Regions from separate parts of the Hahella sp. CR1 genome, predicted to be linked through region 3. Evidence: predicted binding sites of a transcription regulator. Region 3 holds the regulator's gene; each other region holds the start of a gene.

Region 1 (4,213 bases), on a different contig from region 3:
GCCAATGTCGGTTGGCTGGCGTTCCCAGTGGCCTGGGCGGCGCATTTCGGATATCTGCGTTTGATGCAGGACCGTGTCCATGCGCCAATTGGCCTCTTTCACTGCGTGATGCTATTCGCTCTGGTGTTTGCGGTCACCTGGCAGATTCATTTTGAAATCACTGGCGCATTTGACCCTGAAACCATGGCCGGGCAGGCGGTGTGGGGATTGATTCCGGCCCTTGCGCTGTTGCTTTTGCGGCGCGCATTGACCGCTATCTGGCCCTTCGCGCGCTATCCGCGTGAGCTGTTGCAATGGCTGCCACGCGCCTTGCTGGCGAGTGTTGGTTTGTGGCTGCTGTGGAGCAATATGGTTGCGCCGGCGAACAAGGGCCTGGCGTTGTTGAATCCGCTTGATCTGGTCAACCTGCTGGCGTTGTGGGTGCTCTGGTCGGAAGTGCGCCGCCATGGCGCGCTGAATGCGTTGCAACAGAGAGTGGCTGCTTATGGTGTGGTGGCGGCGTTTTGCTTCCTGTGGCTCAATGCGGGCCTGTTCCGCGCTTTCCATTTCAGTCTGGCGATACCTTACCGCTTCGATGATATGGTGTCGTCCATTGTGGTGCAGAGCGGCATGAGTCTGCTGTGGAGCATTGCGGGCATGCTGTGCATGCTGGTCGGCGCGCGCAGGGCGCATCGCTCGGTGTGGATGGTCGGCGGCGGCTTGATGGTGGCGGTAGTCGCCAAACTGTTCCTGTTTGATCTTTCCGGCACGGGCACCGTGGCCCGTATCGTCGCCTTTATCAGCGTTGGCGTAGTGTTGTTGCTGGTGGGCTATTTCGCTCCGGTTCCGCCTCGGGAAAGCGCTGAGAAAGCGCCTGCGTCGGAAGCGGAAAGTGGCGCGGAATAAGCGTCAGGCCAATGCCTGTTTAAGGAAGGCGATGGTGCGCTCCCAGGCTAACTGAGCGGCTTTCGCGTCATAGCGGGCGGCGTTGGCGTCATTATGAAAGGCATGATTGACGCCTTCGTACATGTGCAGCTCATAGCGCGCGCCAGCGGCGTCCAGGGCTTCACGATAGTCGGGAATGCCCTGGTTTATGCGGTCGTCCAGACCCGCATAATGCAGTTGCAGCGGGATTTTGATCCTGGCGGCGTCAGCGGCGCTCACCTGCCTGCCGTAAAAGGCGACGGCGGCGCCGAGATCCTGAGAGTGAGCCGCCAACTGGTTGGCCAAAGCGCCGCCCCAGCAGAAACCGATGCAGCCGACCTTACCGTTACAATCCTTGTGCTTTTTGACATAAGCCACTGCAGCTTCGAAATCCATGCGGGTTTTTTCTCCATCCAGCTGCGCGATCATACCTCGGGCCTTGTCCTGATCGTCCGGCGTGCCGCCCAGCGGGGTTAAGGCGTCTGGAGCCAGGGCGACGAAACCCGCCAGCGCCGCGCGTCTGGCCACATCTTCGATATGCGGATGCAGGCCCTTATTCTCATGGATGATGACTACGCCGGGCAGCGGTCCGGATGAGGTTTTGGGCTTGGCGAGATAAGCGCGGATTGCGCTGGCGCCGCCTGGGTATTCGACATATTCGCTGCTGATGCGCGCGTCGTCTTTGGCGATGGTTTCCGCTCGCGCGTAGTTGTTTTCCAGCAGGGGAAGAAGCGCCATGGCCGCAGTGGTCCCGCCAGCCAGTCTGGTCAGACGGTCAATGAAGGTTCTGCGGCTCATGGTGGAGTGCGTGTATTTGTCGTAAAGCTGGATGAACTTTTGTTCCATGGAAAGCTCCTTTTCTTGTTGATCAGCTGTTGATCCGCGACTTGTCGCCGCGCAGGCGCATGCTTGTTTTTGGGTACTGCTTTCCTAACGAAAATCTTTAGCCGGAACAGGCGTGGTTCACGAAACTGTCATTTACTTGCAGTAAAAGTGCTGTCGGATCAACGCTGTTAAGGTATAAAAAAATGACTGTACAACATCCTCAATATGGTTGGGAAATAAAAGACTCTGATGACATTCCCTCCAGTCCTGAGCAGGGTCGGAGCTTCTTTGACATCCTGCAGGCTCGGACTTCCCGTCGTAGCGTACTGCGCGGTTTCGCTGCAGGCGCGGCGGCTTCAGGCGTTTCTCTGACTGGTTGCAGCGCAATCATGGCCGGCTCGGACAAGGGTGAGCTGACTTTCACGGAGCTGCCTCACGGACAGGACGAAACATTCCACGTGGCGCCCGGTTATGAACACGATGTCCTGATCAGCTGGGGCGATAAAGTGTTAGCGGATGCGCCAGCGTTTGATCCCCGTAACCAGAGCGCGCAAGCGCAATCCAAGCAGTTTGGTTACAACAACGACTTCGTTGGTTTCCTGCCATTGCCGTTGGGTTCCGACAATTCGGATCACGGCCTGCTGGCTGTGAACCACGAATACACTATCTCTGAGCTGATGTTCCCCGGCTCGCCGAAGACGGATCAGATGAGCAAGGCGCAGGCGGATATCGATATGATGGCGCATGGCCTCAGCATCATCGAAATCAAGAAAACCGACGGCAAGTGGGCGGTGGTTCAAGGCTCAAAATACAACCGTCGCATTACTCCGGTAACGGAAATGCGTATGACAGGTCCCGCCGCCGGCAGCGACCGTTTGCGCACCGCGATTTCCCAGGATGGCGTGAGAACCCTGGGCACCTATGGCAACTGCGCTGGGGGCGTGACGCCATGGGGCACGGTATTGACCGCCGAAGAAAACGTGCAGAACTATTTCAAAGGCGATCCGACCAAAACCAAAGAAGCGGAAAACTACAAGCGATTCGGCCTGTCCGGCGAACATGAATACGCCTGGGCTAACTTTTATGATCGCTGGAATCTGGCCAAAAGCCCCAACGAGCCGCTGCATGTGGGCTGGGTGGTGGAGATCGATCCGTTCGATCCTGACTCCAAGCCGCAAAAGCGCACCGCTTTGGGCCGTTGCAAACATGAAGGCTGCAATGTCTTTGTGAACAAGGACAATCGAGTGGTGGCCTACACCGGCGACGATCAACGCTTCGAGTATGTCTACAAGTTTGTGAGCAAGAACAAATACGACCCCAGCAATCGCGCCGCCAATATGCGCCTGCTGGAGGAAGGAACCCTTTACGTGGCGGAGTTCACCGACGGCGGTCTGGTGACCTGGCGTCCGCTGGTGTTCGGCCAGGGCCCGCTGACGGCGGCCAACGGTTTCCGTAATCAGGGCGACGTGTTGATCGATATGCGTAAGGGGGCGGATTTACTCGGCGCGACGCGCATGGACCGCCCCGAAGATGTGGAAGTGAATCCGCAGACGGGCTCGGTGTTCGTCATGCTGACCAACAATAGCAAGCGTAAGGAAGGCGACACCAACGCCGCTAATCCGCGCGCCAAGAACCAGTCCGGCCATATCATCGAAATGACGCCGCCGGACGGCGACCATACTGCTGATCGCTTTATGTGGGATATGTTCATTGTCGCTGGCAATCCGCAGACGGAAGGCGCTAAATATCACCCGGATATTTCCGCCAACGGCTGGTTCGCCGACCCGGACAACTGCGCTTTCGACAATCACGGCAACCTTTGGATCGCCACTGACGGCGCCTACAAAGACGGCGTCGCTGACGGCGTATGGGCCTGTGCGGTGTCCGGCGAAGCGCGCGCGCTGACCAAGCATTTCCTGCGTACGCCCTTACAGGCGGAGCTGTGCGGGCCGTTCTTCACCCCGGACAATCAGTCTTTCTTCTGTTCGGTGCAACACCCCGGGGAAGAAGGTACTTACGATCAGCCCACCACCCGTTGGCCTGACTTCCGCAACGATCTTCCGCCGCGTCCTTCCGTGGTGGCGATCAATAAGTCCGGCGGCGGCCGCATCGGTAGCTGACGCATCGATCGCATCATCTGAAAGTAACGAAAAAACCGGCGCTGGAAACAGCGCCGGTTTTTTTTATGGATGAGTATTTATTGAGCGTTTTCGCCAATGGTTTGGAAGATTACGCCATTCTCCGACGCCGGTAATCTTAATAGTATGAATCTGCGTTCACACTTTAGATGACGGCTATGAAACTCGACAGCTATCTCACCAAACAAGAACAACAAGAATTAAGACAGGGCTCCAATTTTCGGGGCATGATGGGCTTCGTGACTACTTGGGGGCTGATCGTCGGTGTGAGCGCGCTTTTTGCCCTCTATCCTAATGTTTTCACTCTGATTCTGGCGCTTGTCGTGCTCGCCAACCGGCAATTGGCG
Region 2 (4,213 bases), on a different contig from region 3:
CCTCTGGTGTTTATGCAAGGCGCGGGGCAGGTGACCCCAGGGTTTGAACAAGGGCTGGCGGAGCATACCGCAGGCGATGTCGTGTCGCTGACGATACCCCCCGAGCTGGCTTATGGCCCTCTGAAGGAAGAGCTGGTGCAATTAGTGCCGGTCAATCAGTTTGAAGGCGTTGATGAGTTAAAGCCGGGCATGCTGTTTCAAACTGAGTCCGGAGCCGAGCGCAAAGTAATCAAGGTGGTCAGCATCCACGGAGACAAAGTGCTTGTGGACGCCAACCATCCTCTGGCGGGACTAACCCTGTACTTCGAAGTTCACGTCAGATCGGTGCGGGAAGCGACCGATGACGAAATCAAATCAGGCTACGCCGTCGGCTAACGCCCAGTCAGGTTTGGGGTCGTTGCTCCAGTACATTTGCTGCAACGATGTCTCCACCTGCTGTTGAGCTGTCCTGGCGACGCTTTCCGCAGGCGTATCCATTGCGACTTCCATGACCGGGTGAATCGCCACGTAGACATCTGTCGGCGTGGCTTTCATCAGTCTTACCAAATGCGACACGAATTCGTCGTCACCGATAAAGGGCGCGTAAGCATCTGGCACATTGTCCCGTCTGTAATGCAGGGTAATGGGCTGTATCGGAACTTGCGCCCGAATGGCGGCATTCAATAGGCGGCCATGGAATTTTTTTACCCGCTGGCCATCTGTCGTCGTGCCTTCTGGGAAAATCAGGGTTGTGGCTCCGTCACGCATGCTGGACTCCAGCTCCGTCATCACTTGCCGCGCTTTGCCGCCGCCCCGGGTAATGAATAGGGTGCCGGCCTGCGCCGCCAGCCAGCCAATGAAAGGCCAGCTTCTGACCTCCGCTTTAGACAGAAAGTGTAATGGCTTGATAGCGCCGAGGACCGGAATATCCAGCCAGGAAATATGGTTACTGATCACCATCACCGGCCCGTCATGGAGCTCACCTGAAGCGTGAATGCGCAGGTTCAGCACCCGACATAAACCCGCCAGCCAGAAGCGAGCGATTGGCGCGCGCCGCAACCTGCCGGGCTTGATGGCGTCTATAACCGCCACAATTGCGGCGAGCACAGCGCCCCACATCAGATAAGGGATCAGAATCGAGGCTCTCAGAAACAGGCGAACTGAATTCATGGCGTCCTTCCTCCGGGCGTCAGGCGCAGTGATCAGGCTTGTGGTTCTTTCATGAAATGCTTCGCGTAGCGCGCCGCCAGTGCGTCGATGTGCAACAGGATGAACAAATCAGCGCACTGGAAGTCAGGGTCCCAGCATGGATCACCGCCGATCTGGGCGCCCAGGCGCATATAAGCGCGGATCAACGGGGGAACTGCTGACTTGCTGGGAACCGGGCCGACAGGCTGGGGTAAGGTCCGCTTGGGAATGACCCTGGCGTTTTCCGCTGTAAGGCAGCGTTCCTGTAACTGGCGCGTGATAGACCAGGCTTCCGCCGTGCCCTCTATGACGCTGATTGAGCCGCATCCCAATAAGTAGTCGAATTCATTGTCAATGACGTACTTGGCGATGCCGGACCATAACAACGCCAGGGTGGCTCCGTTGCGGAAGGCGGGGTGCACGCAGGTGCGGCCGATTTCCAGTTTTCGCCCCGGTAGCTGACAAATAGCGCTAAGGTCGAACTCGCTTTCAGAATAGAAACTGCCCGCCAGTTTTGCTTTGTCATCGGCAAGCAAGCGGGTGGTGGCGACCACTTGTCCGCTGATGTTGTCTTTCACCAAAAGGTGATCGCAAAAAGGATCGAAACTATCACAGTCCAGTCCTGGAACCGGGCTGTGGAGATTGGCGCCGAACTCTTCCGTAAATATCCGGTAGCGCAGTTGCTGCGCCATGATCACCTCTTCACTACGCTGCGCCACGCGAACGAAGAGCTCCGCTTTCTTTGATTCCGCCTTGGCTAAGACGACTCGCTGACCTGATGTGTGCATAGTAATTCTCTTTATAGTGTTTTGGCGGATACTATGGCGATTACGTGACAGGGGGGTGACGTTGCAGTTACTGGTTTATGACAATTGTTTTTAAGTAAGCGTTGGTGTACTTGCTAAGTCACTTGACTGAGAAAGGGGTAATTTTTGTAAGACTGGTTATACTTATGTGGATAAAAGTGCTATTTTTCTATAAGTCACGAATAATTCTAAATTTTATTGGGGGCCATTCAGGAAAGGATGGCGACAGGGGCAGGGACGGGACTCAAAATCTATAATGTGAGAGATACGGATACCGTGGATACTAATGAAGCTTGGCGCATATTGATCGTTGAAGATGATGAACGTTTGGCCGATCTTACCAAAGAGTATCTTGAATCGAATGGCTTGATGGTCTCCGTTGAGCCCAATGGCAGTAAGGCTGTTGAGCGAATTCAGAATGAGCAACCCGATCTGGTCGTATTAGACTTGATGCTGCCGGGCGAAGACGGTCTTTCCATTTGCCGCAAAGTACGGCCGAGTTATAACGGCCCCATTCTGATGCTGACCGCGCGTACAGATGACCTGGACCAGGTATTGGGCTTGGAAATGGGTGCGGATGATTATATGTGTAAGCCGGTGCGCCCGCGGGTGTTGCTGGCGAGAATCCGCGCGTTGCTGCGCAGGGTGAAGGAGCAGGGCGAAGCGGCCGCAGAATCGCCGGTCGCCGAGCAGTCTGGAGACGGTCCGGTGCGTCTGGTGTTCAACAACCTGGTGATCGATCGCTCTATGCGCGAAGCCTGGTTGGAAGACCAAAGTATCGACTTGACCAGTGCGGAATTCGATTTGTTGTGGTTGCTGGCCAGCAGCGCCGGCAGAGTGCTCAGCCGGGAAGAGATTTTTACCGCACTGCGCGGTATTGAATATGATGGACAGGATCGCTCCATCGACGTCAGAGTTTCCCGCATCCGACCCAAGATTGGGGACGATCCGGTGCATCCCAGACGAATCAAAACGGTGCGTAGCAAAGGATATCTCTTCGTCAAAGAAGCCTAACCGGGACAACAGGGCTCACTGTGAATAACGTCTTTCTGCGCGTATACAGCGGCGTAGCGTTATCGTTGCTCGTATATGCAGTTATAGCACTGGGCCTTTTTCACTCCATAAACGCCGTGCGCTACCTGCAGTACCGAGAGCAACGCGTGGCGCCGCTATTCAACTGGGTCATAGAACAGCCGGAAGAGCGGCTGGAATTCCTCAAATCCATCACCACCGCTGATCTGACATTTGATTTGCTCGCTCCGGCGGAGTTTGAGTTCAGTCGGTTGGAGCGGGAGCGCCTGGCCTACGGGCAAACCATCGTTCTTTCCAATAACGCCGGCATACATGCTTTCGCCCAGGCTGGTCCAGATAAAATGCTGGGCGCCTATTTCGCCGACCTGCCATTGGAAAGCGCTCTGTGGGCAGCGCGTTTGATCTCTCTGCAAACCCGCGCCGTGGCTAAAGAGTCCCGTGAGGACACGCTGCTGGAATTGGGCAAGACCTTTAACCTGTCAGCGAGCTTGGTTCCGCTTAGCGTGATTGCGGAGTGGCCCGCCAATATTCAGGGACGTTTTCTGAAGGAAGGGTGGACTTCGTTGCCGTCTCAGGGTCGTAAAGGCGATGCGCTGGCGGTGTCGTTCGACAAACAGTTCATCTTGCAGATTGACCCGGTGCCGACGTTTAATCCTTGGGCCTGGCCGGTGTTGACGACGCTGATTGTCGCCGGGCTGGTATGTATCGGCGCCACACTTTATCTGTTGCTGGAAAAACTGGAGCGCCGCTTGCGTAAGCTGGAAACCGTGGCCAGTCGTATTGCGCGAGGAGAGTTGGACGCCAGGGTGGATGACAACCGCTTTGACGCCGTTGGACGCCTGGGGACGGTATTTAATCGAATGGCGGAGCATATTCAGCGGCTGGTTGCGGTGCAGCGGGAAATGATTCATGCGGTGTCACACGAATTGCGTACGCCTGTCGCCCGTATTCGTTTTGGCGTGCAGATGATTGAGGACAGCACGGAAGACCAATTCCTGCACAAGCAGTTGTCAGGGATTGATTCGGACATACAGGAACTCAACGAGCTGATCGATGAAATCCTCACCTACGCTCGTTTGGAGCAAGGTGGACCTATCCTGGACTTCCAGGAAGCGAACGTTAAAGACATCGTCAATCAGGTGGTGGGAGAGCAGAGTTCTGTTAAACCAAACCTGGAAATCAGCGCGGACTTCGTACGAGGTTCGGAT
Region 3 (4,213 bases):
AAGGCCATGCCATTGTCTGCGGTTTCGGCCGGGTCGGACAGACCGTCGCCCGCTTCATGCGTCGCAGCAGCATGCCCATGACCGCCGTAGACAAGGACCCTGTGCGGGTAAAAGAAGCCGCAGCCGCAGGCGAACCCGTGCACTATGGCGACTCCGAGCGGTTGGATATTCTCAAGGCGCTGGGCCTGGAACGCTCTCGTCTGCTGATCATCACCTACGCGGATGTGGACAAGAGTCTGGCGGTCATACGCAAGGTCCGCTCCACTGGCTCCAATGTGCCTATCCTGGTGCGCACGGCGGATGACTCAAAAATGTCGTTGCTACAGGAAGCGGGAGCGACGGAAATCGTACCGGAGACGCTGGAGGCCAGCTTGATGTTGGTGACTCAAGTGCTTACTCTTATGGGCGCGCCGGCCAGGAAGATCCATCGTCAAATCGAGGAAGTGCGCCGTAGCCGCTACAAAATGCTGCACGGTTATTACCCAGGTATTAATTCCCAGTTGGTCGGCGCTGACGGCACGCCGCTGGAAAAACTGCATGCGCTGACGCTGCCGGATGGCGCTTACAGCTGTCATCGCTCTCTGGCGCAGATGAAACTGGCCGCCTGTAATGTCGACAGTATTCGACGCGGTGATGAGGAATTCTTCGACCCTGCCGGTGATTTCATTCTGCAGCCTGGCGATACGTTGATCCTGCATGGATCGGCGGACCAGGTTGAACAGGCGGAAAACAAGTTGCTGGGCGGCTAAGCTTGAACGCAGTTGCAAACCACACACTAAATCAGGATTCTGTTTGGCTATGAAATCCCAAGGGCGCCCACTTCCATCCCTGGCGGAACAATTCAAGGCGAAATTGCCGGTATATATCGACCTCACGCGACTGAACCGCCCTATCGGAGCCTATCTGTTGCTCTGGCCGACACTGTGGGCACTATGGCTGGCTTCAGAAGGCTTCCCCTCCATCAAGAACCTGTTCATATTCGTCTTCGGCGTGCTGCTGATGCGCTCGGCAGGCTGCGTTATCAACGACTACGCCGACCGCCGCATAGACATGCACGTGGAGCGCACCAAAGGTCGTCCATTTGCGCAGAATCGAGTGACGGAAAAAGAGGCGCTCACCCTGTTCGGCGTTCTGGTTGGGGTTTCTTTCATACTGGTGTTGTTCACCAACGCGCTGACAATTTATCTCTCCGCTGGAGCGCTGGCGCTGGCTTCAACCTACCCCTTCATGAAGCGCCATACTTACCTGCCCCAAGTCGTACTGGGCGCCGCCTTCGCCTGGGGCATCCCCATGGCTTTCGCTGCAGAATTGGGCGCCGTTCCCCAGCAGGCATGGCTGCTGTATACCGCAACGGTGGTATGGACCGTCGCTTATGACACCATGTACGGCATGGCGGACCGGGAGGACGACCTTAAGATCGGGGTCAAATCCACCGCCATTCTATTTGGCGAGGCTGATCGCGCCGCCGTGGCGGGCCTGCAGGTATTGACGCTGGGCATCCTGTTCATGGTTGGCGCGCAATACGAGCTGGGCGTTTACTTCCAAATGTCCTTGATCGTCGCCGCCGTGCTGTTTGTGTATCAGCAGCACCTGATTCGCGCCCGCGTTTCCCAGAACTGTTTCAAGGCGTTCCTTAACAATCACTGGGTCGGCGCAGCCGTGTTTCTCGGTTTGGTTCTGGAGTTTATTTTCCGGCCCTAAAGCCCGTCCCGCCTCGCTTACAGCCCGACTGCAAACAGCCGGGCTCATTTCCATCACATTAATTAAGCGCCTGTCATATACTTGTAACAAAACGCCGTTGTAATAATTCGGCAATCGAGTATTCAAAAAGGTGTTTTGCATGGCAAGCAAACAAGTTCTCATTGTGGACGATGAGCCCGCCATCCGGGAAATGATCGCAGTCGCTCTGGAAATGGCTGACTATGACTACCTGGAGGCAGGGGACGCGCGGGAAGCGCATGCGTTGATCATTGATCAGAAGCCTGATCTCATACTGCTGGACTGGATGCTTCCCGGCGTCAGCGGCATTGAATTCGCACGCAGACTGAAGCGCGATCAAAACACCTCGGAAATCCCTCTTATCATGCTCACCGCCAAAACCGAAGAGGACAACAAAGTCCAGGGCTTGGAAGTGGGCGCAGACGATTACATCACCAAACCATTCTCTCCCAGAGAACTGGTCGCGCGCCTGAAAGCGGTGCTGCGCCGTACCGCCGTACAAGGCATGGAAACCCCCATTGAAGTCGAAGGACTGCGCCTCGATCCAGTGTGCCACCGCGTCACCGCCAAGGGCGATGCGCTCAACATGGGCCCCACGGAATACAAGCTCCTGCAGTTCTTTATGACGCATCAAGAACGGGTGTATACTCGCGGGCAGCTTTTGGATCAGGTATGGGGCGGCAACGTCTACGTGGAAGAACGCACGGTTGACGTGCATATTCGACGTTTACGCAAAGCGCTGGAGCCCAGTCATCATCATCTGGTTCAAACCGTGCGTGGGACGGGCTATCGCTTTTCGACCCGAGCGCCATAAGCGCCGCGACCCGTCTTAAAAAATAAATAATTCCAAAAGAAGTATTCATAAAACGCATGCGCAATCACTGGCGTCATTATGTACGGCTACTGGTTTACAGTTTGCTGGGCTGTATCGTTGCCGGCCTTATTATCGGTTCAGTAGCTTGGGCGCTGGTGTTCGGCCTCACCGCCTATCTGGGATGGACGCTCACCCAGGCGTTTCGCATGCATCGCTGGCTGTATCAAGCAAAAATGGAAGACCCTCCCGAGAGCCGCGGCCTATGGGGAGATCTGTTCGACGGCATTCATCGTCTCCAGGTTCAGCACTATCGCTCCCGCGATCGACTGCAAGCCATGATCGACCGCATCCAGGAGTCCACCAACGCCCTTAAAGACGCCGTCGTCATGACCAATAGCGAAGGCGCCATGGACTGGTGGAACCAATCCGCAGAGAAGCTGCTGGGCTTCAAATACCCGACCGACCGGGGCCAGTTGATTTACAACCTGATCCGCACGCCTATTTTCAAGCGCTACTTCACCTCCAAGAAATACCAAGAACCGTTGATCCTCAACGCCCCCAATAATCCCAACTTGAAGTTACAGTTTCATATCACGCTGTTCGGAGAAGACGACCGCCTGCTACTGGTGCAGGACGTGACGCGGCTATATCGTCTGGAAGAGATGCGACGGGACTTCGTTTCTAACGTATCCCATGAGCTGCGCACGCCATTGACGGTCATATCCGGCTATCTGGAGACCCTCATCGACAACGCGGATGAGCTGCCGCCGCGCTGGAATCGCGCCTTGAATCAGATGCAGCAACAAGCGCAGCGCATGGAAGCCCTGGTCAATGATCTACTGCTGCTTTCCCGCATAGAGAATGACGGCTCCAACTTCAAAGCCACGTTGGTGGATGTGGACAGCATGCTGCGCGCTATCTGCGATGACGCCCGCGCCCTGAGCCAGGAAAAAGGCCACCGCATCGAGCTGAACCTGGAAAGCGGCGCCGGGCTTACCGGTAACGAAACTCAATTACACAGCGCTTTTTCCAATATTGTTATGAACGCAGTGAAATACACGCCTCCCAATGGCGAGATTCGGGTGCGCTGGTTCGAGGACAAGAAAGGCGTGCATTTCGCCGTAAGGGACAGCGGCATCGGCATCGATCCCCTGCACATTCCCAGACTGACGGAACGTTTTTACCGGGCTGACCCTTCACGCGCCGCGGACACTGGCGGCACAGGGTTGGGACTGGCGATCGTCAAGCATGTCCTGATCAACCATGATGGCGAGCTGGAAATCACCAGCCACATCGGCGAGGGCAGCACCTTCACCTGCCACTTCCCGCGCAGCCGCATGGCTTCTGCGGAAGCGTTGGCGGAAGCTGAGGATGTCAGCGATTAAACAGGGTTAGAATTTGGCGATAAACTTGGACAGCGACGCCATCTTATCCGGGTCCTCATCCACAAACCGAATAACGATGCTGATAAAGTCCGTGTCCACCCGCTTCTCAACCGCCTGCAGCATGTGTACGTAGCCGTTGATCCGCTCCAGAGTTTCGCCATCGTCGACTTCTATATCCACCACGGCGGGATCAAGAATCATCGGAAACTTCTGCCCCCGTTTGGCGATCACTTTCACTTCAGTCAAAGTAATAGCCTTGATCACACAGGGCAGGTTGAACTCAGCAAAGCGAATC

Evidence for each region. Region 3 encodes PhoB, which activates phosphate uptake and scavenging genes when phosphate is short. Its sites were predicted from a motif close to TGTCATANNNNTGTCANA; they were not measured.
Region 1: a site for PhoB is predicted at 1,876-1,893, ahead of ONV78_RS01450 (PhoX family phosphatase). Genes of this name have one in related genera too.
Region 2: a site for PhoB is predicted at 2,021-2,038, ahead of ONV78_RS17460 (GNAT family N-acyltransferase). Genes of this name have one in related genera too.

What each region holds. Positions count from the first base shown of each region.
Region 1 covers NZ_JAPELK010000001.1:318,565-322,777, reverse strand. The annotation lists gene ONV78_RS01460 (DUF2339 domain-containing protein) at 1-885, shown strand, start outside; gene ONV78_RS01455 (dienelactone hydrolase family protein) at 889-1,749, opposite strand; gene ONV78_RS01450 (PhoX family phosphatase) at 1,932-3,848, shown strand; gene ONV78_RS01445 (fatty acid desaturase family protein) at 4,025-4,213, shown strand, end outside.
Region 2 covers NZ_JAPELK010000007.1:3,521-7,733, reverse strand. The annotation lists gene ONV78_RS17470 (peptidylprolyl isomerase) at 1-375, shown strand, start outside; gene ONV78_RS17465 (lysophospholipid acyltransferase family protein) at 355-1,149, opposite strand; gene ONV78_RS17460 (GNAT family N-acyltransferase) at 1,182-1,955, opposite strand; gene ONV78_RS17455 (response regulator) at 2,193-2,987, shown strand; gene ONV78_RS17450 (ATP-binding protein) at 3,008-4,213, shown strand, end outside.
Region 3 covers NZ_JAPELK010000005.1:253,289-257,501, reverse strand. The annotation lists gene ONV78_RS14365 (monovalent cation:proton antiporter family protein) at 1-749, shown strand, start outside; gene ubiA (4-hydroxybenzoate octaprenyltransferase) at 799-1,701, shown strand; gene phoB (phosphate regulon transcriptional regulator PhoB) at 1,841-2,533, shown strand; gene phoR (phosphate regulon sensor histidine kinase PhoR) at 2,590-3,918, shown strand; gene ONV78_RS14345 (response regulator) at 3,925-4,213, opposite strand, start outside.